One region of the Anaerostipes sp. PC18 genome, then DNA from elsewhere that is predicted to be linked to it. Evidence: riboswitches for the same ligand, from Rfam matches in the RefSeq annotation. Region 1 holds a riboswitch; the other holds the start of a gene.
What was found. Region 1 has a riboswitch for cyclic di-GMP ahead of sfsA (DNA/RNA nuclease SfsA). Riboswitches for the same ligand answer to the same signal wherever they lie in the genome.
Positions count from the first base shown of each region.

Region 2: it holds a riboswitch for cyclic di-GMP, as region 1 does, so the genes downstream of both, P8F77_RS00625 (hypothetical protein) here and sfsA (DNA/RNA nuclease SfsA) in region 1, are expected to answer to the same signal.

Region 1 is NZ_CP121164.1:2,901,132-2,907,386, reverse strand. It holds gene P8F77_RS15590 (PHP domain-containing protein) at 1-436, opposite strand, end outside; gene P8F77_RS15585 (hypothetical protein) at 552-914, shown strand; gene P8F77_RS15580 (ABC transporter permease) at 917-1,717, opposite strand; gene P8F77_RS15575 (ABC transporter ATP-binding protein) at 1,710-2,471, opposite strand; cyclic di-GMP riboswitch class I at 2,608-2,662, shown strand; gene sfsA (DNA/RNA nuclease SfsA) at 2,761-3,456, shown strand; gene P8F77_RS15565 (MFS transporter) at 3,526-4,776, opposite strand; gene P8F77_RS15560 (TetR/AcrR family transcriptional regulator) at 4,888-5,538, opposite strand; gene clpB (ATP-dependent chaperone ClpB) at 5,690-6,255, shown strand, end outside.
Region 2 is NZ_CP121164.1:122,329-128,583, reverse strand. It holds gene P8F77_RS00650 (nucleoside recognition domain-containing protein) at 1-137, opposite strand, end outside; gene P8F77_RS00645 (SpaA isopeptide-forming pilin-related protein) at 407-733, opposite strand; gene P8F77_RS00640 (SpaA isopeptide-forming pilin-related protein) at 887-2,209, opposite strand; gene P8F77_RS00635 (hypothetical protein) at 2,362-2,820, opposite strand; gene P8F77_RS00630 (hypothetical protein) at 2,824-2,994, opposite strand; gene P8F77_RS00625 (hypothetical protein) at 2,981-3,217, opposite strand; cyclic di-GMP riboswitch class I at 3,481-3,573, opposite strand; gene P8F77_RS00620 (nucleoside recognition protein) at 3,622-4,203, opposite strand; gene P8F77_RS00615 (AbrB/MazE/SpoVT family DNA-binding domain-containing protein) at 4,345-4,608, shown strand; gene rsmI (16S rRNA (cytidine(1402)-2'-O)-methyltransferase) at 4,667-5,515, opposite strand; gene P8F77_RS00605 (tRNA1(Val) (adenine(37)-N6)-methyltransferase) at 5,516-6,255, opposite strand, start outside.

The DNA.
Region 1 (6,255 bases):
TATATCCCAAAGAAGCCAGGACCTGCATCATATGTACTTCGTACAGGGTGGTACTTTCACGGGCGGCCTCAAAGAGCTGTTCTTTTGTGATCGGATAATCTTCCATGATTTTTTCGTACATGGCAAGCTTCGTCTGCCGCTGATATTCCAGATACCGGTCAAGTTTTCTCTGAAGTTTCTTTACATCGGCGGGATAGTAGCAGAGAAGGTGAGGTTTTGTATCTGAAGCCTCGTGGACAGAGTTGATCTCGACTCCGGGGATGACATTGATCCCAAGTTCTTCTCCGAGAGCAAGCACAGCGGGAATAGAGTGGGTGGAATTGTGGTCTGTTACGGCGATATAATCCAGGCCGACGCGTTTCGCCTGGGAGATCAGCTGGTCGACGTTTAAAGCGCCGTCGGACAGCACAGTATGTGAATGAAGATCTGCTTTCATTTTTAAATTCCTCCTAGTAATTTGGCTGATTATATTATATCATGAAGATAAGCAGATTTAACAGAAATACTTATAAAATAAAAGACTGATCAGGCAGAAAAAGGGGGCTATCGATATGAATTTAGAAGACTTTTATAGAGGAAGAGACGAAGATTATCCGGTAATCATCGGAAGATTTATGGGAAATGAGAATCTTTTAAAAAAGTTTGTCAAGAATTTTGCGGATGATCCAACCTATGGACGGCTTTGCGAAGCGAGATACGCTTTCATTTTCAGAAAATATTTTGAGGTATTCGGACGACATACTGTGATCGAGGAAGTGAGCCAAAAGATCGGAAGAACAGATATCATCTATGACTATGACAAGCAGGTATTGGTGAACAATCTGGAAGGACTGAGTATGAACAATAATGATATGAGATCATCGGAAATCAACGGGCAAAGATCGTTTGATTTCCTTTGGTCTCATTTGTTTTAGGATCAGATTTTTCTCTGATACATTTTCTTTATAAATCCGGTCAGGGCGTACAGAAGCATAGCGATGATGCATAAGATAACGATAGACATTAGTACCCAATCCATTTTAAATACCTGGCTTCCGTAGATGATCAGGTATCCAAGGCCGGAGCGCGCGGCCAAAAATTCTCCGATGATCACACCTACAAGAGAAAGTCCGATATTTACGTTCATAATGCTCAAAAGCAGCGGAATACAGCTTGGTATGACTGCCATGGTCAGGCAGTCTTTTTTGGTTCCTCCGAGAGTCCGGATGAGAGTCAGACGCTCCTTATCTACGTGGAGAAATCCACTGTATAAATTCAGGATGCTTCCGAAAACCGCAATGGAGATCGCGGTGATAATGATGGTTTTCATATTGTTTCCGAGCCAGACGATCAGGATCGGAGCAAGAGCTGATTTCGGGAGACTGTTTAAGACTACAAGGTATGGGTCAATGATCCTGGCAGCCGTGGGGAACCACCATAATATGGTTGCGATCAGCACTGAAAATAAAGTGATCAGCGCAAAGCTTACGAGCGTTTCGGCCAGAGTCACCCCGATATGAAGAAAGATGGAATGGTCTATTACCATGCCGTAAAAACACCGGATGATCCTGCTTGGACTGCTGAAAATAAATCCGTTCAGTATATTCTTTGAAACCGCAGTTTCCCAGGCAAATAAAAGAAGGAGAAGCAGAAGGACCTGGGCAACCCGGATCCAATATTTTTTCCGTTGTATTTGGTTTAAATACTCGGACTGTTCTTTAGAAATTGGATCAGTCATTGATTTCCCTCCATAATTGATTAAAATAATCTTTGAACTCCACTGCATTTCTTGCAGCCTGCGGTGTTTTTTTTCCACAGGTAAGGTGAATAGGCACAATGGTCTTGACAGTTCCCGGACGTTTGGACAGCACAATGACACGGTCGGCCATACTGATCGCCTCAGAAAGATCATGGGTAACGAGGAGAGCTGTTTTTTTCTTTTCTTTTATGATGGTGCCTATATCATCGGATACCTGGAGTCTTGTCTGGTAGTCCAATGCAGAAAATGGTTCATCCAGGAGAAGTATATCCGGGGACAGGGCGAGAGTACGGATCAGAGCAGCCCTCTGGCGCATACCTCCGGAAAGCTGGCTGGGATAAGAATTCTTAAAGTCTTTGAGTCCGTAAAGTTCCAACAGCCGGTCAACTTTATCAAATGCCTCCGGATCTTTGATATTTTGTATCTTGAGTCCCAGAGTAACATTTTCATAAATAGTGCGCCAGGGGAGAAGCTGATCCTTCTGGAGCATATATCCGATATGGTCGGTGGACTCCTCGATCGGCGTGCCGTTGATCTTGATGGTGCCGCCGGACAGGGGAAGAAGCTTTGCAATTAAATGCAGCATAGTAGATTTTCCGCATCCGCTCGGGCCTACTACCGCAACGAATTCACCGCTTAATACATCAAAAGTGACTGAGGAAAGAGCCGTAGTTTCTTGCTTCAGAGTATGGTAAGAGTAGGAAACCTGCTCTAAGGAAAGGGCAGTGGTCATTCTTATATCTCCTTTCTTGGGGGATTATAGTATAGATTATGCTGGAAAGAAAAAAGGTGATATTAATCCTTGATATAAGAGAGAACAGCAGACAATAATTAAAGTGTAGACGAAAGTGGTTTGTCTCGGACAATTTCATATTCATCGGTAAAACTGTCGAAAGGCAGTGACACAAAGCCAAGGCTCTCAAAGATTGAGGGTTTGGGGAGTTGAAGTGGGCTTGCCCACTGTGTCCTTGACATCAAATCTTCCAAAAGTTATCATTATGGGCGGATAAGGAGATAACAACATGCATTATGATCATATCATTTCAGGTACATTCTTAAAACGCCCCAACCGGTTTATAGCCATTGTCCTCATCGGAGGACAGGAGGAAGAGGCACACGTAAAGAATACGGGAAGATGCAGGGAACTGCTGATACCAGGAGCCAGGGTTTATCTTCAGCGGCATAACGACCCGAAGCGAAAAACAAAATATTCACTGATCGGTGTGAACAAAGGAAGTCTGATGATCAATATGGATTCACAGGCTCCTAATAAAGCTGTGGAAGAATGGCTGAGAAAGGGAGGAATCTTTCCTTATATAAAAGAGATCAAGGCAGAAAGGAAGTATGGAAATTCCAGATTTGATTTCTTTATCAGAGGAGGAGAACTCATGACGGAAACCAGAGAGGTCTTTGCCGAAGTAAAAGGAGTGACCCTGGAAGAGGATGGAACAGCATGGTTTCCGGATGCCCCTACGGAACGGGGAGTCAAGCATATAGAGGAGCTCATACACTGTGCAAAGGAGGGGTATGAGGCATATATCATCTTTGTCATTCAGATGAAAGGAGTGCATTGTTTCAGGCCCAACGACCGCACCCACAGGGCATTTGGGGATACTCTGAGGAGAGCAGCGGATTCTGGAGTACAGGTACTTGCATTGGACTGCCTTGTAACAAAAGACACAATGGAAATCGATAAAAAAATCCCGGTGATTCTGTAAACAGACCACCGGATCAGGAAGAGGAAGCAGACAATTTTGTTGCTGCCTCCTCTTATTATATCAAGTTTTTTATTCAGCAGCTGGTTCTGCCAGGGAAATTGTCCGGAATATTTTTCTGGATTTCCAGGAGATCAGACAGCAGATCAGACAAGCGCCGTAGACCGCAAAATAAGACTGGCCCTTTAAAACGTCAAACAGGACTCCATATACGGCCTGCCCCAGAGGCTGGGAACACATGGACAGTGCCATAATACAGGAGATGACTTTGCCGATCAGATGGTGCGGTGTCAGAATCTGTACAAATGAGAGCATCTGTACGGTAAACATTGTGGAGCAGACCATCATAAAGAAACTGCACAGGGTGATCACAATGTAGGCTGCCATTGGAAGAATATCCAGATTCAGCACGAGTCCGATCGGGAGGAGGGCTGCTCCGCTGAGCAAAAGCAGAACATGGACACCCTGGATATTCAGCCGTTTTGCAAAGACTCCGGTGAGAATGCCGCCCAAAAGGCCTCCGAGGGCTAAGGCTCCCTGAGCATATCCATAAAGCTGGCTGGACATATGGAGAAACTGCGTGATGATCACAGGCAGGCCTACGATGATCAGGGCACTTAAAAATAAGTTAAATGCGCAGACAATCAGGATTCCTTTCCCTATGACAGGCTGTTCTGTACGGATGAAGCGGAAACTATCTGAAAGATCCTGTTTTACTACCGCAAACACACTGGTTCCCTTTTTCGGCTTTTTAAACGGGATATGGATAAACAGTTCCATTGTGGCAGAAAATAAAAAGCAGACGATGCTCACATATAATATCGGGCAGATTCCGTAAAATCCGTATAAGGCTCCGCCTGCCACCGGACCGATCAGATTGGCCAGAGCATTGACCTGATTGATGACTGCATTTCCGGAAAGCAGACGGTCCGGGCTTATAAGAACAGGAAGGCTTGCCTGGACTGCCGGCTGGTATGCTCCCTGAATGCCGTAGAGGAGCATCAGGGTGATGATCAGAAGCAGTACCAGGGAAACATGACCCAGAGCTGCCGTAAACAGCAGGATCAGTGCGCTGGTCGCGTAATCAAGAATCACCATGATATTTCTTTTGTTGACCCGGTCCGCAACGATTCCCCCTGCGGGTGACAGAAGGATCATAGGAATAAATGAGCAGGCGGTGACTACGCCGAACAGGGATGCAGATCCGGTTTCATTCAAAAGGTACAGAGGAAGTGCAAACCTCAGGATGGAATTGCCGAACAGAGAAATGATCTGTCCGATCACTACGAGGGAAAAATCCCGTGTGAATAGTTTATCGTTCATAAAAACTCCTTTCATACATTCGGTTGGTATGTAAAATGACAAAAAAATTGGTGTTTTCACCAGTCACCAAGACCGGACTGTATGAGTCCAGTCTGAGGACGGATGGATGAGTCAGCTTTTTTCTTCAAGCTGTTTTCGGTAAGATTCAAGCACAAGGAGTGCTTCGTCATCCAGCAGAGGTATTCCGAGCCGTTCCAGCAGATCTTTCATAAACTGTATTTTGTGAATGAGTTCTTCTTCTGTATTTTGGATGATAAATGGATTCATCCAGAGATTGAACAAGATGAGCATGGCTTCTGAAAGTTCTTTTGGATATTCTGTTTTTATGGAACCATCCCTGACTCCTTGTTCCACTAACGGCAGAATCAGCCGGGGTGCCGTATCATTCAGACTGTCAAAAAGCTGTTTCATGAGGAAGCGCGGATTTTTCATGATATTAGGAGCGGCCTTGATGATCAGCTGATTGCCTGGATTGTTTATTGATACGATTATCAGCTTTTTTAATTTTTCAAGTCCTGTACCGGATTCATTCAAAATATCTTCGTAGTCCTTCTCCTGCCCGCCGTAGAGCTGGTCCATGACGGCTTCTATAATCTCACTTTTGGATTTAAAGTGATGATATATGGCGCCTTTCGTCAAATCCCCCAGTTCGTCGATGATATCCTGAATGGTTGTGTGCTCGTAGCCTTTTTCCAGAAATAATTTCAGCGATGCGTCCAAGATCCTCTGCTCTGTAATCTCGGGATATTTATTTCTTGCCATGGAATAACATCCTTTCTTATATACATACTATTGGTATGTATATAAAATAGCAGATACATGGAAGAATGTCAAGAAATGAAAAAATAATACTTGCTTTTTATATGCTAGGTGTTATACTAAATATAGAACAAATAAGATTGGAGGAGTGAAAATGAATATTAATAAGTTTACTCAAAAGTCGGTCGAAGCAGTAAATCAGTGTGAAAAGATTGCTTATGACTGCCAAAACCAGGAAATTGACCAGGAACATTTATTATATAGCCTGCTGACCATAGAAGACAGTTTAATCTTAAGTCTTTTGGAGAAGATGAATGTCAATAAAGATTCCTTTTTGGCCCAGGTACAGCAGCTGCTCCAGAAGAAACCGAAGGTTTCCGGCGGACAGGTATACATGAGCCAGGCGCTGAATCAGGTACTGCTGGCAGGGGAAGACGAGATGAAAGCCATGGGAGACGAATATGTATCTGTGGAGCATCTGTTTCTTGCCATGATCAAAAAGCCAAACAATGCGGTGAAAGAACTGTTCAGAGGTTATGGAATCACCAGAGACCGTTTCCTGGAGGTTTTGTCCAAAGTAAGAGGAGACAAAAAGATAACCACTGATAATCCCGAGGCAACGTATGATACGTTGGAGAAATATGGATACGATTTGGTGAAGCGCGCCAGAGAGCAGAAACTGGACCCCGTGATCGGGAGAGACAGCGAGATCCGGAATGT
Region 2 (6,255 bases), 640 kb from region 1:
ATTTCCATGACTACCTTAAATCCATCCTGGACTCCTTCCAGAAACGGCTGATACATTTCCTTTTTTGAGATCATTCCATACAAGAGTATAATGAATAAAATTAAAGGGATAATAATGCCGGACAGCGAAACAATCACAGTCACACCCGCCTTATTACTTTATATTATAATATATATATGCATCCTCGTCCTATATACCAAAAACAAGTAATATTGAAAGAACTCATTATGATACAGAAAAGGATACCAGACACAAATCGTGCTTCACTGGTATCCTTAGATTATTCTTATTTACTTCCTATGTTTTTTCCTGAGAAGCAGCAGAACGGCACCTGCCGCGCACACAGCCACTATAGCGTAAACAGCTGTATGTGAACTGTCTCCGGTTCTGGAAACCCTTGATTCTGTCACTGATTTACTGGAAGCTTCACATCTTCTGCAAGTTCATAGCCAAACGGGGCTTCTGTCTCCCTTAGAACATATTCTTCTCCAGGTACAAGCTTTCCTGTGACCACGTGTGCCTCTTCTTTTGATGTCCACTCCTCAACGATTAATTCTGATCCGTCTTCCTGAATCTTAATGATCTGAAGCTCAGCTCCCGCCAGCGCTTTCTTTGTGGCTGCATCCAGATTGTAGCCTTCCGGCACTTTAGTTTCCTGGAAATAATAGGTTCCAAGCCTCAGATAATCAAATCTGATCTGCCCCTGTGCATCGGTCTTAAGCCCCTGAGCCACTAATTCTCCGTCTGCTTTGTAAAGGCTGAATTCTGCTCCTTCAAGAGCCTGAGCATCTTCACTGCTCGCCTTTTTAAGGAGAACGGAACCTGAACTACGTCAGACTCTTTCTCTCCGATCACTAATTTGTGTTCCGCCGCGTCCAGTACATAATCATCGATAATAGGTGTTGCCGTATTTCAGCCCGGCATCAAACGCAATTCGTCCCTTTTTATCCGTTTTTAAAACACTTCCAACTTCATTTCTGTTATGGTCATAAAGCTGGAATTCTACATTTTCCAGCGGAGCATTATCTTCTGCATCTGTTTTATTTAAGATAAAACGAATGTTGTCACCTGTCAGGCCGCTGTTCATTCTGCTTAAGATCAATGGAACACTGCCGCTGGTTGCCTTGGTCTCTTTGGCACTCGCATCAAAGGTAACTGTGTTTTTAATATTTCCTGTGGCAGATGTAACGTCTGTGATAAAGACTACTTCAAACTGATGAGTTAAATCCAATCCGTCCGGGAATGTAAACACGATCTTGCCTGAAACATCATCATAATCTGTCTCCATTCCGGAAATCAGTTTATTGTTTGCCGTCACATCAATCAGCTTTACAGATCCCTCTCTGTAAGTCAGTCCCGACTGAAGCTGGTCTGTGATCTCAGCCTTCTGTTTTGTAATTACCGCATGGTTTTTGTTGACGTTTACGGTCCACTCTACATAATTTCCTTTTTTATAAGAAGTGGTCTTTTCTACGTCCGGCGTATAGTTTACATTTACTGCAGCTTTCGCTGTCAGCTCCGTTTTAAACTCGTCTGCCCGTACGCTGACTTCATTAACTGCACTTACCTTTTCGGGTTTTGTCTCAACCTTTGTCTCATCAGTAACGGTACTCAGGGTCAGATCATTCTGATCGGTCGGAAGCATCTGTTCCGGAAAATAAATAATAATATTGTTACCGCTTACCTCACAGTAAGGCTGTTCTGCGCTCTTCTCTGTTCCAAGAACTGTCTTTCCGTATTTGAGGCTTCCCTCTACGAGTCTGTGGCCTTCCGGAAGCACATCTTTAAATTGAATGTCTCCATTCACTGTTTTGGTTGGATTGTTATTGACAGTGACTGTCCATTTTATGGTATTATCATCCCCAACTCTTGCAAAAGCTCCTGACTTTGAAAGTCCCAGCTTTCCTTCCTGATATCCAATTCCCCAGCTTGAATCCTCATAATCGGAAATGCTTACGTGATTTCCAACCGTCATGACTGCCGTATTTCTTACACTTCCTTGTTTTACAGCCGCCTGAGTATCCAGCCAGATCTTATAATTTACATATACAAAATCACTGTTGAACTTTGGATCAAGCGTTACTTTAAATTCTCTTGTTGTTTCATCATATGTGTATTCATTTACATCAGGTGTGCTGCTAGCCGCCTTCTTAAGGTTCACCGCCGTTTTTCCGCCGTATTTTACGGTCAGCTGTCCTTCTGCTTCCATCAGAGAGGTTCCTTGCGGAAGCTTATCTGTCACTGTGACAGGAAGTTCCCTGCCTGTACAGAAGCATTTGCCGAAGCTTCGCCTTTGCCGTCCCCTGTCTTAATTGTCACAGCATTGGCTGCACTGGCAGACATATCTTTAGCATAGCTGGATTAATAATCGGTTTCAAAAAATTCATCTGTAAGCTTTGTTTTATAAGTAATCGTGTGGGAACCATTGCTGATCTTTCCGAACTTATAGTTCCATCCATTGTCAGTGAGTTCAGGGTCAGCAGTCTTTGTTCCGTCTAACTCCATAGAGCCTTTTACAAAGACTTGTTTCTTGTCAAATGTATCTGTCAGAATGTATCCTTCCAGATTGTTGTCTCCCTTATCCGGTGTGGCGTTGACCGTCCATGTGATGGTCTGGTCTTCTCTGTTCAGGGCTCCTTTTTTTGTAACTCCGGGATTTTTCTTTGTCACTTCCGGCTCATAGTCGGTCCGATACTCCTGTCCAAATCCTTCAATATTAGACTGTGTCAAAGTTTTCGGAAATTTTATTGTGATGGTTGCGTTGTTATTTACTGTCCAGTTCGGAACTTCCTCCACAGCGCCTGCCTGTTGATTATTCAACTTCTACGCAACGCCGCTAAGACCATCTAAATGGAACACGTTCGGAATCTTAAACTCATATCTGATGATCACATTGCTGTCTTTGGTGACAGGATGAGATTCTGTGAACGCATTTCCTAAATGGTCTGTAAATGCAAATTTAGTTAAGTATTTGGAGAAATCACCGTTTGTCACTGCAGGCTCTGATGCCTGTTTTACGGACTTCACGGCTGTTTTTTTCTGTATTGCTCTCTGTAACGGTCTTTTGCTCTGTTGTAGAAGTAATCTGTTCTGATGCAGTCTCTGTTCCTGCTTCCTGTGCATAGACATTGGTGAACGCATCGTTTCCTGTGATAAATGATATCATCAGCACAAAAGCCGCAAGGACTGCAAGACTTTTTCTTACCTTTTTGCTCATTTTTAATACCCCCATTTATTATTTGAATTTGAAAGAACAAAGTGGGCAAGCCCACTTCAACACCCCAACCCCTCACTCTCTTTGAGGGGCTTGACAACTTTGGGTGCCAGATGCAATTTGCCGCAGGCAAATAATTTCCTTACGCATCTGTGCACAACCCGCGGAGCGTTTTTATTTCATAGGGAAGGTCGTAGAACTTTCCTATGAAACAAAAAAGACTGAGTATCCGACGGATTCTCAATCTACACATAAATAATAATTTATGAGGCAGCTGGCTGGCACGATCGTACTCCTCATACGATATAGCCCCTTTAGCTTTGCGTCACTGCCTTTCGGCAGTTTTGCCTATTTATTTGGTTCTAGCTAAACTATATTTTCATTATAATACAAATTGTCTCTAAAAATCAAATGCTTTTCTGAAATTTCTCAATGATCTTTGCAAAAAGAATCCCTACGATGGTGGAACAGAAAGTCGCAATAATTGCCGGCGCCACAACCGCTGTCGGATTCACGCTTCCGTACTGACTTCGGAATACGATGATATTGACAGGGATCAGCTGTAAAGAAGAAATATTGAGGATCAAAAACATGCACATTTCCCTGGTGGCGACACCCTTGTGCGGATTGATCCTGTCCAGGGCCTTCATTGCCTTGATCCCTGATGGTGTTGCGGCCCATCCAAGCCCCAGGAGATTGGCTACAATATTCGTGCTGATATATTCCTTTGCTTCCTTATCCCTTAATCTCGGAAACAGGAACTTCAAAAATGGCGCTATGAGTCTCTCAAGCTTTTTTACAAGGCCTAAAGAGACCGCTACATTCATAATCCCGGACCATACCCCTACTACCCCAAACATCAGGATACAGAGCTGTACAGCTTCCTTAGAAGAGTCCAAAATCGTATCTGATACGGCATTCAGATTGCCGTTAATACTTCCTATTAATATACCTGTTAAAATTAAGATACTCCATATATAATTGATCAAAGTGAAACTCCTTTTTCGTCCTTAATGTATCCTATTCTCTCCTTCACAAGAATATGCTTCAAAGCCCGGATTTGACAAGCTTTCTGAGGTATGATATTGTTAGGTATAGTAGTTTACTAATTTGCAAGGAGGGAAGCGAATATGAAGAGTACAGGTATTGTAAGGAAGCTTGATGAGCTGGGACGTATTACTTTACCAATTGAGTTAAGACGTAATCTGGATGTGAATGAGAGGGATCCCCTTGAAATCTTCGTTGACGAAGATACGATCATATTGAAGAAGTACAATCCAGCGGACATCTTTACTGGCGAAATGGATGATCTCGTTGAGTACAAAGGCAAGAAAGTTTCAAAGAGTTCTATCATTGAACTGGCGAAACTTGCTGGTTTAAATGTTGCAGAATAAAGCAGTGGGATATAATAAAAGGACATATGCTGAATGATATGTCCTTTTTTGATGTTTTTTATTCTTTATACCGGAGAAGTTCCTGATAGATGTCTCTTTTGCCTACTCCGCGGTCTTTGGCCACCAACTTCATTGCCTCTTTTTGTGAGAGGCCTTTCCCTAAATAGCGTTGCATATGCTCCATCAGATCAAGTTCCTGAAACTGCTCCTGGCTTTCCTTTTTCAGTTCCTCTAATGTTTTCCCATGAATGATCAGAACACACTCACCCTTTGCCGGATGTTCGGTATAATAGGAGATCACCTCTCTCATCTCAGAGACAAACACCGTCTCATGTTTCTTTGTCAGTTCCCTGCAGACTGTCATTTTCCTGTTCCCCATTGTGCTGTAAAGTTCCTCCAAAGTCTTTAAAAGCCTGTGAGGAGCCTCATACAAAATGATCGTCCGTGTTTCGTCCTTCAGCTGTTCTAAGATCATGGCGCGTTCTTTTTTATCTGGCGGCAGAAATGCTTCAAAACAGAATCTCCTGGTCGGCTGTCCTGAAATAACCAGCCCATTGATCAGGGCACATGCACCCGGCAGGGACGTTACCTGAATGCCGTTTTCATGACACTGTCTCACCAGTTCTTCTCCCGGATCTGAAATGCCCGGAGTGCCCGCATCCGTAATCAGTGCAATGTTTTTACCATCCTCCAGAAGCTTTACAAGATAACGGGCTTTTTCCACGCGGTTGTACTCGTGATAGCTCGTCATCTTTGTCTTAATATCAAAGTGATTTAAAAGCTTAATGCTGTGCCGTGTGTCTTCCGCAGCGATCAAATCTACGGCCTTTAACGTTTCCAGTGTCCGGAATGTAATGTCCTCCAGATTGCCGATGGGAGTTGCGCATAAATATAATTTCCCTGCCATTTAAACCTCCTCAGGTTTCCATCCATAAATTTTATAAATTTCTTCGGTATACTGCCCAGGCTTTTCATAGATGATCAAAGGCGGTTCGACCTTCATCCTGGACTTCCCTCCTTTTACTGCTTCCAGCAAAAAAATATTGGATTCTTTTTCCCTGTAAGGATAGACAAACCGGATTCTTTTGGGCTCCAGGCCGTCATTGATCAAACAGTTAAGGATCTCAGAAAGACGGTAGCTTCTGTGAACCAAAAACAGGCTTCCGCTGTGTTTTAAAAGGACTCTGGCAGCACCGGAAATATCCCGGAATCTGCACAGGATCTCATGCCTTGCGATGGCCTTTGCATCATTTGGATTCTTGAAGCCATGATCATCCACCATATAAGGCGGATTTGAAGTAATGACGTCAAAGCTGTCATGTGAAAAAATCGCAGAAGCCTTTGTAATATCGCCTTCTACGATCTCTATCTTTTCTTCCAGCCCGTTTAATGCAGCACTTCTTGCTGCCATCTCGGCCATCTCACTCTGGATTTCCAGCCCGGTAAAATGTCTCCCGGGTGTCTTTGCTTCCATGAGGATCGGAAGAATCCCCGTTCCTGTACCAAGGTCCAGCACATTTCCGTTTTTCTTCACTTTTACAAAAGAGGACAGCAAAACCGCGTCCATACCAAAACAAAAGCCGTCTTTTTTCTGGATGATCTGATATCCCTTTATACCCAGATCATCCAAGCGCTCTCCGTCTCCAG